Regions from separate parts of the Azospirillum sp. TSO5 genome, predicted to be linked through region 3. Evidence: predicted binding sites of a transcription regulator. Region 3 holds the regulator's gene; each other region holds the start of a gene.

What was found. Region 3 encodes LexA, which represses DNA repair genes until DNA is damaged. Its sites were predicted from a motif close to ATGTTCTANTTTGGTTC; they were not measured.
Positions count from the first base shown of each region.
Region 1: the regulator LexA is predicted to act here: its motif matches at 2,895-2,911, upstream of TSO5_RS09175 (PA0069 family radical SAM protein).
Region 2: the regulator LexA is predicted to act here: its motif matches at 2,409-2,425, upstream of TSO5_RS23875 (putative DNA modification/repair radical SAM protein).
Region 4: the regulator LexA is predicted to act here: its motif matches at 2,126-2,142, upstream of TSO5_RS07640 (septum formation initiator family protein).

Region 1 covers NZ_LGQY01000031.1:16,052-21,478, reverse strand. The annotation lists gene TSO5_RS09190 (MFS transporter) at 1-412, shown strand, start outside; gene TSO5_RS09185 (hypothetical protein) at 518-769, shown strand; gene TSO5_RS09180 (hypothetical protein) at 1,049-1,720, shown strand; gene TSO5_RS09175 (PA0069 family radical SAM protein) at 1,777-2,868, opposite strand; gene ahcY (adenosylhomocysteinase) at 3,110-4,408, shown strand; gene TSO5_RS09165 (ATP-binding protein) at 4,479-5,427, opposite strand, start outside.
Region 2 covers NZ_LGQY01000105.1:4,385-9,811, forward strand. The annotation lists gene TSO5_RS23865 (nucleotide sugar dehydrogenase) at 1-1,269, shown strand, start outside; gene TSO5_RS23870 (DUF2076 domain-containing protein) at 1,328-2,023, opposite strand; gene TSO5_RS23875 (putative DNA modification/repair radical SAM protein) at 2,452-3,663, shown strand; gene TSO5_RS23880 (UdgX family uracil-DNA binding protein) at 3,667-5,085, shown strand; gene TSO5_RS23885 (hypothetical protein) at 5,128-5,313, shown strand; gene mtnA (S-methyl-5-thioribose-1-phosphate isomerase) at 5,345-5,427, opposite strand, start outside.
Region 3 covers NZ_LGQY01000032.1:17,577-23,003, forward strand. The annotation lists gene trpD (anthranilate phosphoribosyltransferase) at 1-170, shown strand, start outside; gene trpC (indole-3-glycerol phosphate synthase TrpC) at 170-973, shown strand; gene TSO5_RS09600 (GNAT family N-acetyltransferase) at 978-1,466, shown strand; gene moaC (cyclic pyranopterin monophosphate synthase MoaC) at 1,463-1,960, shown strand; gene glp (gephyrin-like molybdotransferase Glp) at 1,965-3,194, shown strand; gene lexA (transcriptional repressor LexA) at 3,393-4,112, shown strand; gene TSO5_RS09620 (ComEC/Rec2 family competence protein) at 4,232-5,427, opposite strand, start outside.
Region 4 covers NZ_LGQY01000027.1:22,350-27,776, forward strand. The annotation lists gene TSO5_RS07630 (pyruvate dehydrogenase complex E1 component subunit beta) at 1-289, opposite strand, end outside; gene pdhA (pyruvate dehydrogenase (acetyl-transferring) E1 component subunit alpha) at 406-1,425, opposite strand; gene TSO5_RS07640 (septum formation initiator family protein) at 1,620-1,991, opposite strand; gene TSO5_RS07645 (hypothetical protein) at 2,350-2,658, shown strand; gene modC (molybdenum ABC transporter ATP-binding protein) at 2,678-3,799, opposite strand; gene modB (molybdate ABC transporter permease subunit) at 3,802-4,497, opposite strand; gene modA (molybdate ABC transporter substrate-binding protein) at 4,508-5,317, opposite strand.

The DNA.
Region 1 (5,427 bases), on a different contig from region 3:
CAACGTGGTGGCGGGGGCGGGGGCCATCGGCTTCGCTTGGATGGACGACTGGCTGGGTGCCAAGCCGGTGATCCTGATCGCGCTGGCCGGCATGGGTTTGTGCGGCCTGCCGCTGCTGTTGGCGACCGACCGGCTGTGGTTCTGGGTCTTCGCGCTGGGGCTGGGGCTGTTCTTCGGACCGGCGCAGGCGGCCGGGCGGTCGATGATGGCGCGGCTTGCCCCGCCCGGCATGTCGGGCGAGATGTTCGGGCTCTATGGCCTGACCGGCCGCTTCGTCGGTTTCTTCGGGCCGCTGCTGTTCGGGCTGGCGACCCAGGCGTTCGACAGCCAGCGCGCCGGCATGGCGACGGTTCTGGCTTTCTTCGTCATCGGCTTCGGGCTTATGCTGGCCGTTCGCGAACCGGCCCGTTAGAAAAAGGGCCGCGTCAAAGCGCCGCACGTGAGACCATTCGAGGGCAGAGCTGTTACCTTCGTTTTTGCTGCGACGCACAAATGTCGAAGCCGAGGGGCACGGACCATGCTGCACATCAAAGACATCGAAGCCTTCGCCCGCATCAACGAGGCGCTGAACGACGAGCCGGCGGAGACCGGGCAGACCGACCACGACTCTGCCGCCGCTGCTCCCACTCATCCGGCGCTGGTGATGGCGATGCTGGCGACCGGCCGTCTGCCGCTGTCGGCGCTGTCGAAACCCACAACAACGACCACGCCCACGCCGAAGGCCACTGACCCGCTGGCGCCCTGGAGCAAGACGATCCGCCGATCCTGACGTCATTCCGTCCGGGCGGGAGGCCGCGGAGATGGCGGGCAAGGTCAACACGGATTTCACGGATGCGGCGTCCCGGAGCCTAAGCTTCCGGGACAAGCCGGCGCATCCGCAAGACCAGAAAAATCCGTGACATCCGTGTCTAAATCCGTGACATCCGTGGAAATGTTGCTCCGGACGCCGCGATCTCCCCGGCCGGCGACGGCATTTGCGAAAATTCCTCGAAACCGGAAAAAATTCCCATAAGCTCTCCGCAGACTCACCCTTCTGCGGAGCCGCCCAATGCCCGTCGATCCTCGTACGCTGAAAGACGACCGTTTCCCCCGCTGGGCGGAGGAGCCGCCGACGCCATCCGAAGGCTCTCTGGTCCCCGGATCGCAGTTCCACGAGGAACAGTGGATCATGGCCGCCGGCATGCTGGCACGCGGCAACAGCTTTCTCCAGGTCGCCCGCGCCATGGGATGCAGCCGCACCACGCTGTGGCGGGCCTATTACGGCTCCAAGGATTTCCGAGTCCGAGTCTGGTGGGAACGCGAGGCGCTGAACCGCGAGGCCGAACTGCGGCTGTCCTCGCTGCGCGCCCTGGTGGCCGAGCAGATCGAACGGCTGGTCTCTGCCGGCGATCCCTCCACCGTGCGCTGGCTGGCCGAACGCCTTGGTCTCTTCGCCGGTCTCGATACCCCGAGAGATCTCCCGGACACCAAACCGCAATCGCCCCGTCCAGAAGATCCGCCCGCCGTCACCGTGCCCGAACTCGACGACGATGTCCCTGGCGCGTTGCGCGAGCGCACGCCGCCCGATCCGGCCATGATTGCCGCCATCCTGGCCCGGCCGGAAGCGGAGGGTCCCAAGGGCGTGTTCCCCTGGACCGTCAACGAGCATGAACCCTACCCCAACCTCAACCCTGGCCCGGTGAGCCGCCGCGCCGCCGGTCCCTTCTCCCGGCGCCGGTAGGCGGCGGATGAAACATCACCCGGCCCCCTGTTCCACGCTGTTCCATCCCCCGCCCCTCACAGCAGCGACAGCTGATCCCCCACGGCCGGCGGCACCCGGAAGCGGCTGCAGTCGAGCTGCCAGCTCCGGTCACCCAGCCCATGCTTGCGGCAGGCCAGCTTGAAGCGATGGCGCAGCAGCTCGGCGTAAGGGCCGGTGCCCTTCATCCGCGACCCGAATCCGGATCGGTAAAGCGCGCCGTCGCGGCTCTGCCGCATCAGGCTCAGCACGCGGTCGGCGCGGTTGGGGGCGTGGACGCGCAGCCATTCCTCGAACAGCCCGGCGATCTCCAGCGGCAGGCGCAGCAGGATATAGCTGGCGGCGCTCGCCCCGGCTCCGGACGCCGCCTCCAGGATCGCCTCCAGCTCATGGTCGTTCAGGGCCGGGATCATCGGGCTGGCGAGCACCGCCACCGGCACGCCGGCTTGCGTCAGGCTGCGGATCGCCTCCAGCCGGCGCGGCGGCGTGCTGGCCCGCGGCTCCATCACGCGGGCGAGGTCGCGGTCCAACGTGGTGACGGACAGCGCGACCGACGCCAGCCCTTCCGCCGCCATCGGCGCCAGGATGTCCAGATCGCGCAGCACCAGCGCCGATTTGGTGATGATGCTGACCGGTTGCTTGAAGTCGCGGCAGACCTCCAGCACCCGCCGGGTGATGCCCTCCGTCCGCTCGATGGGCTGGTAGGGATCGGTGTTGGCCCCCAGCGCCAGCGGCCGGCAGTCATAGGATTTCGCCCGCAGCTCCTTCGCCAGCAGCTCCGCCGCGTTGCGCTTGGCGAACAGCTTGGTCTCGAAATCCAATCCGGGCGACAGGCCGAGATAGGCATGGGTCGGCCGGGCGAAGCAGTAGATGCAGGCGTGCTCGCACCCCTGGTACGGATTCACCGACCGGTCGAAGGGGATGTCCGGCGACTGGTTGCTGGTGATGATCGACTTGGCCGAGGCCGGCGCGACACTGGTGCGGACCGGATCGGACAGCACCTCGTTCCCGCCCTCGGCATAGCCGGTCCAGCCGTCGTCGGTCAGGACGCGGGTCTCGCGCTCGAACCGCCCGGTGGCGTTGCTGACCGCGCCGCGGCCCTTGATCGGGGATCGCCGTATCTCGTCCATGCCCGCAGCTTAGCCGCGGCAGATAAGAACGTAAAGCGAACAGAAAGGGGTGCGGCCGGTCTTTCGATCACCGGTCTTTCCATCACCGGTCTTTCCATCACCCTACCCAACAAACATAAAGATATCTTTATGCTTGCATGGTTCCGATGCCGCTGATACATCCTTGGCCAATGACAGAGGCAAGGCCGGGAATTCGATCCGGCCGGCCCCAATCACCATTGCCCACCAGGAGTCATCCCTCATGGCCGCCGAATTCACGGACTACAAGGTCAAGGACATCAGCCTCGCGAACTGGGGCCGCAAGGAGATCACCATCGCCGAGACCGAGATGCCGGGCCTGATGGCCCTGCGGTCGGAGTTCGGCGACTCCAAGCCGCTGGCCGGTGCCCGCATCGTCGGCTGCCTGCACATGACCATCCAGACCGCCGTGCTGATCGAGACGCTGACCGCGCTCGGCGCCACCGTGCGCTGGTCCTCCTGCAACATCTTCTCGACCCAGGATCAGGCCGCCGCCGCCATCGCCGCCGCCGGCATCCCGGTCTTCGCCTGGAAGGGCGAGACGGAGGAGGAGTTCTGGTGGTGCATCGAGCAGAGCCTGCGCGGTCCGGACGGCTGGACCCCGAACATGATCCTGGACGATGGCGGCGACGTCACCCAGATCATGCACGACAAGTATCCGGAGATGCTGAACGACGTCCGCGGCCTGTCGGAAGAGACCACCACCGGCGTCCATCGTCTCTATGAGATGATGAAGAAGGGCACGCTGAAGGTTCCGGCCATCAACGTGAACGACAGCGTCACCAAGTCGAAGTTCGACAACCTCTATGGCTGCCGCGAGTCGCTGGTCGACGGCATCAAGCGCGCCACCGACGTGATGGTCGCCGGCAAGGTCGCCGTGGTCGCCGGCTATGGCGACGTCGGCAAGGGTTCGGCCGCCTCGCTGCGCTCGCAGGGCGCCCGCGTCATGGTGACGGAGATCGACCCGATCAACGCGCTCCAGGCCGCGATGGAAGGCTATCAGGTCATCACCATGGACGAGGCCGCTCCGCTGGGCGACATCTTCGTCACGGCGACCGGCAACGTCGACGTCATCACGATCGACCACATGCGCGCCATGAAGGACCGCGCCATCGTCTGCAACATCGGCCACTTCGACAGCGAGATCCAGATCGACGCCCTGCGCAATCTGGTCTGGGAAGAGGTCAAGCCGCAGGTCGACGAGGTCGTGTTCCCCGACGGCAAGCGCCTGATCGTCCTGGCCCAGGGCCGTCTGGTCAACCTGGGCTGCGCCACCGGCCACCCCAGCTTCGTGATGAGCGCCAGCTTCACCAACCAGGTGCTGGCCCAGATCGAGCTGTGGACCAACGCCGCCAACTACGAGAACAAGGTCTACGTCCTGCCCAAGCACCTGGACGAGAAGGTGGCCCGCCTGCATCTGGAAAAGATCGGCGCCAAGCTGACCGTCCTCAGCGACAAGCAGGCCGAATACATCGGCGTCAACGCCGCCGGCCCGTACAAGCCGGACCACTACCGCTACTAAGCGGTTGCTGGTTGATTGAGAAAGGGCCGTCCCGTCGGGGCGGCCCTTTTTCTTTGCGTTACCTGGGAGGTCAGAGCGGCAGCGTCACCGTGGCGCGCAGGCCGCCCTCGTCGCGGTTTGCCAGGGTCACGTCGCCGCCATGGCCGCGGATGATGCTGCGGGCGGTGGACAGGCCCAGGCCGACGCCGCCGGTATCGCGGGAGCGGGAGCGCTCCAGCCGGTAGAAGGGGGCAAAGACCTTCTCGAACTCCGCCTCCGGGATGCCGGGGCCGTCGTCGTCGATGTGGATCAGGGCTTGAGCGTTGGCACCGTCGGCGCTGGTCTCCAACCGGACGGTGAAGCCGCCGCCATACTTGATGGCGTTGTCCATCAGGTTGGCCAGCGCCCGGCGCAGCGCCACCGGGCGGCCTTCCGCCACCACATGGGCCGGGCCGTCATAGAGGGCGCGGTGGCCGGCATCGACGCGGTCGTCGCACAGGCTCTGCAGCAGGTCGGCGAGGTCGAAGCGGCCGCGCGGCTCGCGCTGGGCGTCGTCGCGGGCGAAGGCCAGCGTGGCGGAGATCATCGCCTCCATCTCGTCCAGGTCGGCCAGCATCCGGCGCTGCATCTCCGGATCGTCGACCAACTCGGCGCGCAGGCGCAGGCGGGTGATCGGCGTGCGCAGGTCGTGGCTGATCGCTGCCAGCATCTGGGTGCGGTCGGCGACGAAGCGGGCGAGCCGCGCCTGCATCCGGTTGAAGGCGCGGGTGGCGGCGCGCAACTCGCGCGGCCCCTCCTCGGTCAGCGGATCGGCCTGACCGTCGACGCTGAGCCGTTCGGCGGCGGCGGCGAAGCCGGCCAGCGGCGCCGTCACCCGGCGGGCGGCCAGCAGCGACACCAGGAGGATCACCGCGACGATCGCGCCCATCCACAACAGGAAGCGGACGATGCCGAAGGGACCGGCCAGCGGATCGCCGCCGGTGAAGCTGAGCCACGACCCGTCGCCGAGCCGCACCGACAGCCGGACATGCGGCCCCCAG
Region 2 (5,427 bases), on a different contig from region 3:
TATGTCGGGCTGCCGCTGGCCCTGGCGCTGACCGGGGCCGGCTTCGCGGTCACCGGCTTCGACATCGACCCCGCGAAGGCGGCGGCGCTGAATAGCGGGCGCTCCTACATCCGGCAGATCGCCGACGGGCGCGTCGCCGAGGCGGTGGCGACCGGGCGCTTCCGGGCGACGACCGATGCCGGCGAGTTCGCCGCCTGCGACGCCGTGATCGTCTGCGTCCCCACCCCGCTGTCGCCGCAGCGCGAGCCCGATCTGAGCTTCGTCGAGGCTTCCACCCGGCTGATCCGCGACCGGCTGCGGCCGGGCCAGCTGGTGGTTCTGGAATCGACCACCTGGCCCGGCACCACCGACGAGGTGATGCGGCCGATCCTGGAGGAGACCGGGCTGGTCAGCGGTCGCGACTTCTTCCTGGCCTATTCGCCCGAGCGCGAGGACCCCGGCAACATCAGCTTCACCACCAGCACCATCCCCAAGGTGGTGGGCGGCGACGACGAGGGCGCGCGGCGGCTGGCGGTGGCGCTCTACGAGCAGGTGGTGCCGCAGGTGGTGCCGGTGTCCGGCACGCGGGCGGCGGAGGCGACCAAGCTGACCGAGAACATCTTCCGCTCGGTCAACATCGCCCTGGTGAACGAGCTGAAGATCGTCTTCGAGCCGATGGGCATCGACATCTGGGAGGTGATCGAGGCGGCGAAGACCAAGCCCTTCGGCTTCATGCCCTTCTATCCCGGCCCCGGCCTGGGCGGCCACTGCATCCCGATCGACCCCTTCTATCTGACCTGGAAGGCGCGCGAGTACCAGATCTCCACCCGCTTCATCGAGTTGGCGGGCGAGGTCAACACGATGATGCCGCGCCATGTGGTCGACCGTCTCGCCCTGGCGCTCGACCGCCGTGCCGGCATCGGGCTGAGCCGGGCGCGTATCCTGCTGGTCGGCATGGCCTACAAGAAGAATGTCGACGACAGCCGGGAGTCGCCGGGGCTGCGGCTGATGGAGATGCTGCTGGAGCGCGGGGCGGCGGTCGAGTACCACGACCCCTTCATCCCCGTGCTGCCGGTCACCCGCGAGCATGCGGCGCTTGCCGGCCGGACCTCCATCGCCTGGAACGCGGAGACGCTGGCGGGGTTCGACGCGGCGGTGATCGTCACCGACCATGACGGCATCGACTATCAAAGCCTCGCCGCCCATTGCCCGCTGATGGTCGACACCCGCAACGCCATGCGCGCCGTGGAGGGCATTGAGGGCTTCGCCGACCGTGTGGTGAAGGCCTGATGAGGTTCGGCCCGCGGGGGACGGCGGGCCGCCTCCCTCCCGCGGGCCGGCACCGGGATCAGATCTCGTCGTCGCCGCCGAAATCGCCGCCGAAATCGCCCCAGCCGCTGTCCTCGACCGCCTGTTCCGCGTGGTCGGTGGCGGCGGTCGCCGCGTCGGTGGCCGCACCGGCGGCCTCGGCAGCCACGGCTTCGCCGCCGGAGAGCATGCTGGACAGCGCGCTGCCGATCAGCATGCCGCCGGCCACGCCAGCCGCCGTCTGCATGGCGCCGGCCATGAAGCCGCCGCCGGCCCGCGGCTGCTGGGCATAGCCGGCGACGCGCGGGTCGCCATAGGCAGGGGCGCCTGCCGGGCCATTGGCGGCGGCCGGACGGCCCCAGGGCGAACCCGGCGGCATGGCCGCCTGGGCGGCGGCAGGATGCTGGTACTGGGGTTGAGGCTGGGGCTGGGGCTGCGGGGCCGGCCGGCCACCGCCGAACAGGCTGCCGAACAGCCCGCCGCCGCCGGACTGAGCCGGAGCGGCGGGGCGCTCGCGCAGCTGGCGCTCCAGTTCCTCGTTGCGGCCTTGCGAGGCGGCGAGCGCCTGTTCCATCATCACGATGGCCTGGGCCATCAGATAGGGAGCGGCCGGCTGGCGGGCGATGCGCTCGCGGATCAGCGCCTCGGCCTCGGGATCGCGCGGGCCGGATTGCGCCTCGGCCTGATGCAGCTTGGCGAACAGGTCGTCGATGATCTGGCGTTCGGTCTGGTCCATGGCGATGCTCGTTCTCATGAGGGTTGCGGAAGGGATCCCGTTTCCGGCGCCTGCATCCCGAAGGGGCGCCAGCCGAAGAGGCATGGGGCTGCGACCACGCGCCGGAAAGGTGGCGCGCGTCGGGGAGGCGTCGGAAGCGGGAGGGGACGGGCTGCTCAGGCGAGGATTGGGGAAGACGGTCGGGGAAAAGGACATCGGTCCCTCCAAGTGCGGTCACGCCCGTCGGCGCAAAAGCAGGTGAAGAGATCCGACATCGCGACCACGTCTAAGTCGCCAGAGGGGCCCGGATCCAGGTGATGAGCACGTGGCCCCGTCCCGCTTTCCTGTCAAGACGGCGCCCCGCACAATTTGCCCCCGCCATTCGGCTTGCCTTTTGCTTTCAAAAGAACATATTGCGAACATCTTCAAGGGAGAGGGAAGCCTCCACGGTGGATGACGCGCTGCTCGACAAGCTCGAAATTCTCGCCGACGCGGCGAAGTACGACGCCTCCTGCGCGTCGTCGGGAGCGAAGCGGCGGACGGGTGGGCCGGACGGCATCGGCTCGACCACCGGGGCCGGCATCTGCCACGCCTATACGCCGGACGGGCGCTGCGTCTCGCTGCTCAAGATCCTGCTGACCAACTATTGCCTGTTCGACTGCGCCTACTGCATCAACCGCCGCTCCTCCAACGTGCGCCGCGCGCGGTTCAGCGTCGACGAGGTGGTGCGGCTGACGCTGGGCTTCTACAAGCGCAACTGCATCGAGGGGCTGTTCCTGTCCTCCGGCATCATCCGCTCGCCCGATTACACGATGGAGCAGCTGATGCTGGTGGCGCGCACGCTGCGGCGCGACCATGGCTTCGCCGGCTACATCCACCTGAAGACGATCCCGGAAGCCAGCCCCTGGCTGATCGAGCAGGCCGGGCTGTGGGCCGACCGGCTGTCGATCAATCTGGAACTGGCCTCCGACCGCAGTCTGAAGGAATTCGCGCCGGAGAAGGACGGCGGCGCGATCAAGGCAGTGATGGGGCAGGTCGGCGAACGCATCCTGGAGGCCAAGGAGGAGAAGCGGCGCTTCTCCCCCGCCGGGCAGAGCACCCAGATGATCGTCGGCGCCGATGCGTCCACCGACCTGTCGGTGCTGGAGACCAGCGACACGCTCTATCGCCGCTATGGGCTGCGCCGGGTCTATTATTCGGCCTTCAGCCCGATCCCGGAGGCGAGTTCCGCCCTGCCGGCCAAGCCGCCGCCGCTCCAGCGCGAGAACCGGCTGTACCAGGCCGACTGGCTGCTGCGCTATTACGGCTTCACGGTGGAGGAGATCGCCGCCGGGGGCGAGGGCGGGATGCTGGATCTGGGCATCGACCCCAAGCTGGCCTGGGCGCTGAAGAACCGCGAGCGCTTCCCGGTCGACGTGAACAGCGCCGACCGCGAGATGCTGCTGCGCGTGCCGGGGCTGGGGGCGCGGGCGGTCGACAAGATCGTCGAGGCGCGGCGCCACACCAATTTGCGGCTGGAGGATGTGGCCCGGCTGTCGTCGGGGCTGAAGCGGGCGCGCGCCTTCCTGATCGCCGCCGACCACCATCCGGGCGGGCTGACCGACCGCGCCGACCTGCGGCAAAGGCTGGTAGCGCCGCCCAAGCAGCTCAGCCTGTTCTGAGCCATGCATCGTGTGGACCTGAAGGACGGCGCCGACCTCGACGGCTTCCGCCACGCGCTGCGTGGGCTGGTCGCGCTCGGCGTTGGGCCGGACGAGGTGGAATGGAGCGTCGGGGCGGCGCCGTCGCTGTTCGGCGATACGGCTCCCTTGCCGGCGGACGCGCCGCCGGTTTCGCTGCCGCGGCCGGTGGGGGCGATGATCGAAAGCGTGGTCTGCCACCGCGATCCGGAACGCTATGCCCTGCTGCACCGGCTGGTCTGGCGGGTGCTGCGGGGGGAGCGCGACATGCTCGACCACCATGCCGATCCGCTGGTGCACCGGCTGGCGCTGCTCGACAAGGCGGTGCGGCGTGACCTGCACAAGATGCACGCCTTCCTGCGCTTCCGCGAGGTGAGGGATCCGGATGGGAGCGAGCGCTATGTCGCGTGGTTCGAGCCGGACCATTTCATCGTCGAGGCCACCGCCCCCTTCTTCGTCGAGCGCTTCGAGAGTCTGGTCTGGACCATCCTGACGCCGGTCGGGTCTCTGCAGTGGGACCGGCGGTCGCTGACCGTTGGGCCGGCGGCGGTGAAGCCGGAGGGGCTCGACCGCGACGACCGCTTCGCCGAGGGCTGGCAGCGCTATTACGAGAGTACCTTCAACCCGGCGCGGGTGAACCCGACGGCGATGCGGGCGGAGATGCCGCGGAAATACTGGGCCAACCTGCCGGAAGCGGCCGCAATTCCAGCCATGATCCGCTCCGCGCCTGCGCGGGTGCAGGCGATGATCGAGGCGGAGGCCGCCGCTCCCCGCCGCCGCAATCCCGACAAGGCCGTCGCCGCCATGGCCCGCCAGGAACCGGCGACGCTGGCCGAGTTGAACCGCATCATCCGGGGCGCGGATCCGCTGGTGCCGGGGGCGACGCAAGCCGTGCTGGGCGAGGGGCCGGAGGGCGCCGCCATCGCCATCGTCGGCGAGCAGCCGGGCGACCAGGAGGATGTCGAGGGCCGCCCCTTCGTCGGTCCGGCCGGGCAGTTGCTGAGCCGCGCGCTGGAGGAGGCCGGGATCGAGCGGAGCGCCGCCTACCTGACCAACGCGGTGAAGCATTTCAAGTTCGTCGCCCGCGGCAAGCGCCGCATCCACCAGTCGCCGACCGCCGGCGAGGTGAAGCATTACCGCTGGTGGCTGATGAAGGAGCTGTCCTTCGTCCGCCCGCGCCTGGTGGTGACGCTGGGCGCCACGGCGGCGCTCGCGCTGACCGGACGCAGCGTGTCGGTCCTGCGGGAGCGCGGGCCGATGGGGTTCGGCGACTGGAACGGCTTCGTCACCGTCCACCCGTCCTACCTGCTGCGCCTGCCGGCCGGGGAGGGGGCGGAGCAGGCCTATCGCGACTTCGTCGCCGACCTGCGGCGGGCACGGGAGATGGTGGAAGGGGCGGGTTGACGGCCTCAACGGGTATGATCGAGTATTCCATGAGGAGCAGCCATGACCGAGATCGAACGTCCGACCATCACCTTGCCGGCCGTCCTGCAGCGCCAGGAATTCGCGTCGCTGAAGGCCGACATTGACCAGGGCATGACCGATCTTACCGAAGGGCGCCTGACGGACTTCGACGCCGGCCGGATCGCCGAACGGGGGGAAATACTATCCGCCCGCTCCCGCTCCACCTGACCGAGGCGGCCGCCAGTGGACGGCAACGCCCTCAGCCCCGCTCCGGAAACAGCCCGAGCAGCCCGTCGCGCGTGGCCGGGCAGACGCCGCGTTCGGTGATCAGGCCGGTCACCA
Region 3 (5,427 bases):
GCCCCTATCGCGACATCGTGCTGCTGAACGCCGCCGCCGCCCTGCTGGTGGCCGGCAAGGCCGCGACGCTGAAGGAGGGTGTGGCCATGGCCGCCGACGCCATCGACAGCGGCGGCGCCCGCGACCGCCTGCGCCGGCTGGTCGCCATCACCAACGAGGCAGTGGCCTGATGAGCGACGTTCTGACCCGCATCAACGACGACAAGCGCGCGCTGGTCGCCTCCCGCAAGGCCGCCCGCCCGCTGTCGGAGGTTGAGGCCGCGGCCAAGGCCGCCAACGAGACCAACCCGCCGCGCGGTTTCATCCGGGCGCTCGGCGCCGCGGTGGAGGCCGGCCGCTACGGCCTGATCGCCGAGATCAAGAAAGCCAGCCCGTCCAAGGGCCTGATCCGCGCAGACTTCGACCCGCCGGCGCTGGCCCGTGCCTATCGCGAGGGCGGGGCGACCTGCCTGTCGGTGCTGACCGACGAGCCCTATTTCCAGGGCAAGGACGAGTATCTGGTCGCCGCCCGCGCCGCGGTCGATCTGCCGGTTCTGCGCAAGGACTTCATGGTCGATCCCTATCAGATCGTGGAGGCCCGTGCGCTGGGCGCCGACTGCATCCTCATCATCATGGCCTCGTTGTCCGACGCCCAAGCGGCGGAGATCGAGGATGCCGCGATATCCCAGGGTCTGGACGTGCTGGTCGAGGTGCATGACCGCGCCGAGCTGGACCGCGCCCTGCTGCTGAAAACGCCGCTGCTCGGCGTCAACAACCGCAACCTCAAGACGCTCGCCGTCGACATCGCGACGACGGAGGAACTGGCGGCCAATGTCCCGGCCGACCGCATGCTGGTGGCGGAAAGTGGCCTCTACACCCCCGCTGATCTCGCCCGCATGGCGAAGGTCGGCGCGCGCTGCTTCCTGGTCGGCGAATCGCTGATGCGGCAGGCCGACGTGACCGCCGCCACCCGCGCCCTACTGGCGCCGGTGTGACGCCATGCCGGACATCGCGATAGCCGCGGAAAGCCCACGCCAGGATGCGGTGATCGCCCTGGTCGCCGCGCTCGACCGCTATCTGCTGGACCTCTATCCGGCGGACACCTGCCACCTGCTCGACATCGGAGAGCTGGAGGCGCCGGACGTCCGCTTCTTCGTCGCCCGCAAGGACGGCGTTCCGGTGGGCTGTGCCGCGCTCCGCGTCGATCATTCGGGTGATGGCCCGACCGGTTACGGCGAGGTGAAGCGCATGTATGTCGATCCCGCCGCCCGCGGCCATCGCATCGGCGACCGACTGCTCGCCCGGCTGGAGGAGCAGGCACGGGCCGAGGGGCTGACGGCCCTGCTGCTCGAATCCGGCATCCACCAGCACGAGGCGCTGGCGCTCTACCGCAAGGCCGGCTTCGCCGACCGCGGCCCCTATGCCTGCTACGAACACAACGGCGTCAGCGTCTTCATGGAAAAACCGCTTCTGGAGACCGTGCGATGACCGGCTTCACCCATTTCGATGCCGAGGGCAAGGCGGTGATGGTCGACGTCTCCGACAAGGCGGAGACCGAACGCACCGCCACCGCCGCCGCCACCGTGCTGATGCAGCCGGAAACCCTGGCGCTCATCATGCAGGGCGGGGTGAAGAAGGGCGACGTTCTGTCGGTCGCCCGGCTGGCCGGCATCATGGGGGCCAAGCGCACGCCGGACCTGATCCCGCTGTGCCACCCGCTGATGCTGACCTCGGTCAAGGTCGACCTCTCCTGCGATCCCGCCCGCAACGCCGTGGACTTGTCCGCCACCTGCAAGCTGAAGGGCCAGACCGGCGTGGAGATGGAGGCGCTGACCGCCGTCACCGTCGCGGCGCTGACCGTTTACGACATGTGCAAGGCGGTTGACCGCGGCATGACCATCACCGACGTCCGCCTGCTGCACAAGGCCGGCGGCAAGAGCGGCGAATGGGGTGCGTCCACCACCACCCCCTCAGGAGCATAATCCGATGATCTCCGTCGCCGAGGCGCGCGCCCGCATCCTGTCGGCCTTCGCCCCTCTGCCGGCGGAGACCGTCGCCCTGCCCGACGCGCTGGGCCGCGTGCTGGCCGAACCGGTGATTGCCCGGCTGACTCAGCCGCCCTTCCACGCCGCCGCCATGGACGGCTGGGCGGTGCGCGCCGCCGACATCGCCGCCGCGACCGCCGACTCGCCCACCCCCCTGCGCCGCATCGGTGAATCCTCCGCCGGTCATGCGTTCGACGGCCCCGTCGGCCCTGGTGAGGCGGTGCGCATCTTCACCGGCGCGCCCCTGCCCGACGGCGCCGATGCCGTGGTGATGCAGGAGGATTGCAGCGCCGACGACGCCACGGTGCAGATCGGCCGCGCCGTGGTCGCCGGCCGCTTCGTCCGCGAAGCGGGATTCGACTTCACCCTCGGTCAGGAGCTTCTGCCGAAGGGCCGCCGCCTCACTGCCCGTGACATCGCGCTGGCCGCCGGCGGCAATGTCCCCTGGCTCTCGGTCCATCGCCGGCCGCGCATCGCCATCCTCGCCACCGGCGACGAGATCGCCCTGCCCGGCGACCCGCTGGGGCCGAGCCAGATCGTCAGCACCAACGCGCTCGGCCTTTGCGCCCTCGTCACCGCCCAGGGCGGCCTCGCCCACAATCTGGGAATTGCCAAGGATACGCCGGAGAGTGTGGCGGCATTGGCGAAGGGGGCCGCAGGGTGCGACCTGCTGGTCACCACCGGCGGGGCCGCCCATGGCGAATACGATCTCGTGCGCGACGTGCTGGCCGAACGCGGCGTGGCGCTGGAGGTGCAGACCGTGGCGATGCGGCCGGGCAAGGCGCTGATGTTCGGCCGCGCCGGATCGGTGCCGCTGCTGGGTCTGCCCGGCAATCCGGTATCCACCGGCGTCACCGGCGTGCTGTTCCTGCGCCCGATTCTGCGTCTGCTGCAGGGACTGCCGCCCGAGGACGACCGCCTGCCGCTGCGCGCCCGCCTGACCACCGCGCTGAAGGCCAACGACCGCCGGGAGGAGTATCTCCGCGCGACGCTTGCCGCCGGCGCCGACGGCGTCCTGACCGTCACGCCCTTCGCCCGGCAGGACAGCGCAATCACCACGCTCTACGCCCACGCCGATTGCCTGATCCCCCGCCCGCCCAACGCCGACCCCGAGCCGGCCGGCGCCATGGTGACCGTGCTTCCCCTGACCGATGGAGCGCTCAGCATCTAGACTTGGGACACCCCCCGGACGGCGGATGGAACAGTTGAACAGCATCCCGAAAACTGTTTCACGCCGTTCCAAATGTTCCGTTCAAGTTCTAAAAGAAGCCGATGGGGGGCTTGACGCGCGGCAGGAACCAAACTAGAACATGGAGGCAACGTTTGGTTTTTGTTCCATCTTCAGTCTGGCGACGGCCGGGAGGCATCCATGCTCACGCGCAAGCAGCACGAATTGCTGCTGTTCATCCACGAACGGCTCGGCCAGGGCGGTGTCTCGCCGTCGTTCGACGAGATGAAGGACGCCCTGGGGCTGAAGTCCAAGTCGGGCATCCATCGCCTCATCACCGGACTTGAGGAACGCGGCTTCATCCGCCGCCTGCCCCACCGCGCCCGTGCGCTCGAGGTTCTTCGCCTGCCGGAAGGCCTGGACGCCGCCCGCAGCCGCGCCGCCGCCAAGCCGAAGTTCCAGCCCAACGTCATCAAGGGCGATTTCGCCTTTGCAGGCCGCGACACCACGCCTCCCGCCACGACGCCAGCCGCCAACGAGACCGTTCAGCTCCCGCTCTACGGCCGCATCGCCGCCGGCACGCCGATCGAGGCCCTGCGCGACAACAGCGCCTTCGTCGATGTCCCCGTCTCGATGCTGACCGCCGGCGACCATTACGCGCTGGAGGTTTCGGGCGATTCGATGATCGAGGCCGGCATCCTCGACCACGACACCATCATCATCCAGCGCTGCGACGCGGCGGAGAACGGCACCATCGTCGTCGCCCTGGTCGATGAAGGCGAGGTGACGCTGAAGCGTCTGCGCCGCAAGGGCAACACGGTGGCCCTGGAACCCGCCAACGCCGCCTACGAAACCCGCATCTTCGGCGCCGACCGCGTCCGCGTGCAGGGCAAGTTGGTCGGTCTGGTCCGCAAGTACTGAGGCCGTTGCCCCTCCCCAACCCTCCCCCACCTTCGGTGGGAGAGGGAGCGAGTGGCGGCGCAGCGGAGTTCCCTCTCCCGCGAAGCGGGGGAGGGTTAGGGTGGGGATAACAGCGCCTCTCACCTCCCCCCGGTCCAAGGCCGATCCCCCCTAAGTCCCCGCACTGTTTCCATCCTTATCCCCCCGGCCGTCACCGTCAGCGTATGCGCCCCTTCATGCCGCAGCGCCCACCGGTCGATCACCACTCCGGCCCGGCACCCGCGCGCTACCGCCGCCGTCACCACCGCATCCGCCGCGCCACAATCCTCGTCCAGCGCGTCCGGCAGCCGCGGCAATGCCAGCGTCTTCCCACGCACGCGATACAAGCACCCCAGCGCATCGCAACTCAGCGACCGCCCGCCCTCGCTCCATCCGCCCGCCGCCGGCCAGGGCTCCGCCGCTGTCCGCTCCCCGTCGCGTTCCCTCCAGGTCTCGGTCAGCCGCCCGCCGCCCTTGCCCGAGCCACTGAGCCGCCCGTCCGGCAGCCTCACCGCCACCACCGTCCCGTCCCCCGCCACCAGCACATCCGGCCGTTCCACCAGCATCGGCGAGGCCAACCCCGCCAGAATCGGCAGCATCCCCAACCAGCGCCACCGCCGCGTCCACACACACAGCCAGAGCCCGCCCGCCACCAGGGCCGCGAACCCTTCCACCGGCATCGCCGGCACCGTCAGCGATGCCCAGGGCAACCGGCCGAAGAACTCCGCGGTCCAGATCACCGCCCGGTCACCCCAGTTCATGGCGATCAACGCCGGCGCCTCCAGCCCGAAGGGCAGCAGCGCGTAGGCGATCAGGCTCCACGGCATGACCCAGAAGGACGTGATGGGAATCGCTATCAGGTTCGACAGCACGCCATAGAAGGCGATCTGCTGAAAATGGAAGAGCGAGAAGGGCAAGGTCGCCAGCGTCGCCACCACGCTGGTCAGCAGGATCCCGCCGACATAGAACAGCCCCCGCACCAACCATCCCGCGTCACGCCGCCATTCCGCCAGCCTGACACTGCCGCGCTCGAACGCCGCGATCAGCGCCACCACCGCGGCGAAAGACATCTGGAAGCTGGGTCCCAGCATCCCCTCCGGGTCCATGGCGATGGTGACCAGCCCGGCGAAGGCGACCAGCCGCATGCTCAGCGGATGGCGGTCCAGCATGATCGCCCCCATCACCATGCCGGTCATCAGCACCGACCGCACCGTCGGCAGCGGCGCCCCGACCAGCAGCGTATAGGCGAGCGCCGACACAATCCCGAACAAAGCCGCGATCTTCTTGATCGGCCAAC
Region 4 (5,427 bases), on a different contig from region 3:
CGGCGGCCGGGGCGTTGCCGCCCTTGGACAGCGCGCTCTCGTCCTCGCCCTCTTCCAGCAGGATGGCGATGGGGGTGTTCACCGCGACATTGTCGGTGCCTTCGGGCACCAGGATCTTGCCGACGCGGCCTTCATCGACCGCTTCGACTTCCATGGTGGCCTTGTCGGTTTCGATCTCGGCGAGCACATCGCCGGACTTCACCGTGTCGCCTTCCTTCTTGACCCATTTCGCCAGCTTGCCCTCGGTCATGGTGGGCGACAGGGCCGGCATCAGCACTTCGATCGGCATTCCTCAACCTCCGGCGGCGCGGGGAAACCGGTTGCCGCTCCCGATATGGGGGCAACCCGTCCCTCTGGCGCCGCTCCTGCTTTTCGTTGACGTCAGGACCAGACGGTGGACGACGGTCAGCTCTCGACCAGGATGTCGGTCCACAGCTCCGACGGATCGGGCTCGGGGCTCTGCTGCGCGAACTCGGCCGATTCGGTGACGATCGCCTTAACCGCGCGATCGATCTCCTTCAGCTTGTCCTCGTCGGCATGGCCGCCGGCCAGCAGCTTCGACTTCAGCTGGTCGATGGGATCGGACTCCGACCGCATCTTCTCGACCTCCTCCTTCGTCCGGTACTTGGCCGGATCGGACATGGAGTGGCCGCGGTAGCGGTAGGTCTTCATCTCCAGGATGACCGGGCCGTTGCCTTCGCGGATGTAGTTCACCCACTGGTCGGCGGCGGCCTTCACCTCGAGCACGTCCATCCCGTTGACCTGATAGCCCGGGATGCCGTAGGCGGCGCCGCGCTGATGCAGTTCACCGGCCGAGGCGCGCTCCTGCGAGGTGCCCATGGCGTACTTGTTGTTCTCGATGACGAACAGCACAGGCAGCTTCCAGAGCGCCGCCATGTTGAAGCTCTCGTACACCTGGCCCTGGTTGATGGCGCCGTCGCCGCAATAGACCGCGGACACGCCGCCGTCATTGAGGTACTTGTGCGAGAAGGCCAGACCGGTGCCGAGCGGAACCTGGCCGCCGACGATGCCGTGGCCGCCGTAGAAGTTCTTCTCGCGGCTGAACATGTGCATCGAGCCGCCCTTGCCCTTGGAGTAGCCCCCAATGCGGCCGGTCAGCTCGGCCATCACGCCCTTGGCTTCCATGCCGCAGGCCAGCATGTGGCCATGGTCACGGTAGCTGGTGATGACGTCGTCGCCCTCTTTCAGGGCCGCCTGCACGCCGACGACGACGGCTTCCTGGCCGATGTAGAGATGGCAGAAGCCGCCGATCAGGCCCATGCCGTACAGCTGGCCCGCCTTCTCTTCGAAGCGGCGGATCAGCAGCATCTCGCGATAGTAATGAAGAAGCTCTTCGGAAGAGACGGCTTGAGCGGGCGCGGTGTCGGTCTGCGCCTTGGTGGAACGGCGTCGGGACGCGGCCATGATTCCTCCCCAGGGTTCAAGCGGCAAAGGTCTTTGACAACACCTTTTGCCGCCGCGCGTTGCGGGCATGCGAGAGCCCGCACCGGAAGCGAATATGGCGCGCACACTACACGAGCTTCTAGGTCTGCGCAAACGTCTGTTTTTGCAGCGCTATTTCAGATTAACCGCGATTCGGTTAATCGGCTGATATCCCCTTACTTCTGCTGGCTCGCCCCTTCCGGATCGGCCAGTTTGGGAAGCTTGACGATGACGTCGCGCGGGTTGGCGAAATTCAGCATCAGCCGCGCCCGCTCCTCCAGCATATCGCGGTCAAGACCGTCGCCGCGCAGCAGCTGGGCGCGCCGTTCCATATCCTCCCGCTCGGTGCGGAGCTGGTTCAGCACATCCTCCGCCTGGGCGATTTCCCCCTGGATCTGCTTCATCGCCACCAGCCCGCGATCACCATGGATCGCGTAGTAGGCGAAGTAGGCGACCACGCAGGCGCACAGCGCCGGCATGATTGCTTGGCGGAGCGCGCTTTTGGCGGCGCGGGCGAGCGTGTCGGTGAGGTCGGCGATCATCGTCATGGTGGCACGATGGAATCACAGCGGCTTTCCACCGGTCAAACGAAAAAGATGCAACAGCCAAGTCGCAAAAGCTTCGTGATCTTTGCGCAACCCAGTAATGGGTATCCGTCACGTCCAAGCCACAAGTCGACAGGATGTTCCTGTAAAGTTCTCGTCGGTAATCGGGTGTCCCGCCAGGCGACGCTCCCGCTCATCGGTACAGCCATCCACCCGGCATAGAGCGAAGGTGCATGGAATGAAACCGGCGGTGGCGTGTTTGGACCCACACGGTGCCGTTGTGTCCGGGTCCGAGTCCATTGCGTCTTCGCAACTCCGGTCCCACCGATGGCGCCGCCAACTGGCTGAGGAGCGATACCCCATGCGCAGCAAGTTTCTGATCGTGGCCCTGCCCGCCCTGCTTCTGGGTCTGGCGGCCTGCGACGACCAAAACGCCCAGAATTCCAATGCGTCGAACCAGAGCAGCCCGACCACCAGCAGCGGGTCGAGCAGCGGATCCACCACCGTCCCGCCGCCCTCGACCGGCGTTCCGGTGCAGGGCGGCACGTCGGGCAATTCGATGAACGAGACCAGCGGCGCCACCCGTACGGTGCCGGGTGGCTCGACGGCCGGCGGTTCGGCCGGCGGCGGCGCCAGCACCGGCACCTCGACTCCCTCGGGCGGTCAGTAAGGTCGGACGTGGTGGACGGTCACACGTCCACCACCCGCCTCCGCCGGTCCGATGCCTCGCCGCTGCTGTCCGGTTCGAAGGCGATGCCCTTGACCAGCGCCACCACCGGGCGACCGGGCGCCAGTTCCAGTTCACGGACGGCCGCCCGCGTGATTCGCGCGATCAGAAAGGAGCCGCCCACCGCCAGCCGCACGTCGGCCGACGACGGGCCGGACTCCGCCACCTCCGCAACGGTTGCGGTCAGCGCGTTGCGCAGGCTGACGCCGCTCGGCTGCTGCAAAGCGATGATGACGTCGCGGGCATGGATGTGCAGCCGCACCGCCGTGCCGGGCGGCCGGTCGATCTGCGGCACCGTCAGGCGCCCTCCGTCGAAAGCCAGCACCGACAGCCCATCCTCCGGAACATGGCGCTCGACCGTCAGGTCCAGCACCGCACCGGCGTCCTGCGCACCGGTCACCGCCGACAGGTCGAGCCGGCCCATCACCGCGCCCACTGGTCCGGCCGCGCGCACCCTGCCCTCCGCGATCAGCACCATCGTGGTGGCGAGCCGCACCACCTCGTCCAGCGCGTGGCTGACCAGGACGATGGGGATGTTCATCTCGTCGCGCAGCCGCTCGATATACGGCATGATCTCTGCCTTGCGGGCGGCATCGAGCGACGCCATCGGCTCGTCCATCAGCAGCAGGCGCGGCTGTGCCAGCAGGGCGCGGCCGAAGGCGACCCGCTGCTTCTCACCGCCGGACAGGCCACGCGGCCGGCGGTCCAGCAAATGGCCCAGGCCCAGCAACTCCACCACCGGTGCGAAGGCGATCCGCCGCTCCCCGGCAGGCACACGGCGCAGCCCGTATTCCAGGTTGCTGCGCACAGTCATGTGCGGGAACAGCCGCGACTCCTGGAAGACATAGCCGATGCGCCGCTTTTCCACCGGCACGTCGATGCGCTTTGCGCTGTCGAAGAACACGGTGTCGCCGATGCGGATGTGCCCGGCGTCGGGCCGCCTCAGGCCGGCAATCGCATTGATGACAGAGGTCTTGCCGGAACCTGAGCGGCCGAACAGCGCCGTCACCCCGCGTTCCTCCGCGGTGAAGGCGATGTCGAGCGTGAAGGCGCCCAGTGTCTGGCGGATGTGCAGGTCAAGCATGGTCAGACCTGCCCGATCAGGCGGCGAACCCGGTTCGCCAGAAACTCCGACAGCATCAGCGCCAGCAACGCCACGCCGAAGGAGATCGTCGCCAGCCGTGCCGCCACCGCGTCGCCGCCCGGTTCCTGCGTCGCGGCGTAGATCGCCAGCGGCAGCGTCTGCGTCTTGCCGGGGATGTTGGAGACGAAGGTGATGACCGCCCCGAACTCCCCCATCGCGGCGGCGAAGGCGACGATGGCGCCGGACAGCAGGCCCGGCGCCATCAGCGGCAGCAGGATGGTGAAGAAGCGATCGACCGGCCCGGCGCCCAGCGTACGCGCCGCCGCCTCCAGCCCGCCGTCGATGGCCTCGACCGACAGGCGGATCGCCCGCACCATCAGCGGAAAGGAGGTCACCGCCACCGCCAGCGACGCCCCCTCCGCCGTGAAGATCAGCTTGATCCCGAAGGTCTGGTAGAGCCAACCGCCGACCACCCCCTTGGTCCCCATCGTCACCAGCAGGATATAGCCGGTGACCACGGGCGGCAGGACCAGCGGCAGATGGACCAGCCCGTCGACCAGCGTCTTGCCCGGAAAGGAATAACGGCCGAGCACCCAGGCGGCGAGCACGGCCACCGGCAATCCCAACGCGATGGCGACGCCCGCGACACGCAGGCTCAGCAGCAACGCGGTGGTTTCCATCGGCGTCAGAAGTTCCATGCGGCAGAGCTTACGGTGCCTTGGGTGCCGGAACGAAGCCGAATTCCTTCCACACCGCCATGCCATCCGGCGATTTCATGTAGTCGAGGAAGGCCACCGCCGCCGGACTCTTGGATGATGCCACCAGAGCCGCCGGATAGGTGATCGCCGGATAGCTGTCGGGTGGGAAGGCCGCGGCGACCTCCACCCCCGGATCGATGGCGGCGTCGGTGCGATAGACGATGCCCAGCGGCACCTCGCCGCGGCTGACCAGCACCAGCGCGGCGCGCACGCTGTCGGCCCGCGCCAGCTTCGGTTCGACCGCCGTCCATTGCCCCAGCGTCTCCAACGCCGCCTTGGCGTACTTCCCGACCGGAACGTTCGACGGGTCACCGGTGGCGAGCCGCCCGTCGCCCAGTTGGTCCGCCAGCTTGCCGCCCTTGGACAGGTCCGGCTTCAGGGTCGAGCCCTTCGGCACCACCGCAACCAGCTCGTTTCCCAGCAAGTTCACCCGGCTGTCGGTCTTGATGAGATCGCGCTTCTGCAGATAGTCCATCCAGTCGAGATCGGCCGAGATGAAGATATCGGCCGGTGCGCCATTCTCGATTTGCTTGGCCAGCGCCGACGATGCGGCGAAGGACGATGTCACGCTATTGCCGGTCTTCGCCTTGAACTGCGCCGCCAGCTTTTCGACCGCGTTCTTGGTCGAGGCTGCCGCCAGGACCAGCGCGTCCTGCGCCATCGCCGCCGGGGCGGCCACCGTCAGTCCGATGCCCAGCACGACGGCCGAAACCGCCGCCGCGAATCCGCGGCGCCCAAACGTCCCATTCATTCCGACCATCGCCACCTCCTGCCGAATGCGTCGCTCCACCTATATTCCAACGGATACAACGCTTCGCGGTTGCGGTAAAGCGTAAACGGTGCAATCCGCACCATGGAGGCATGGCGGCC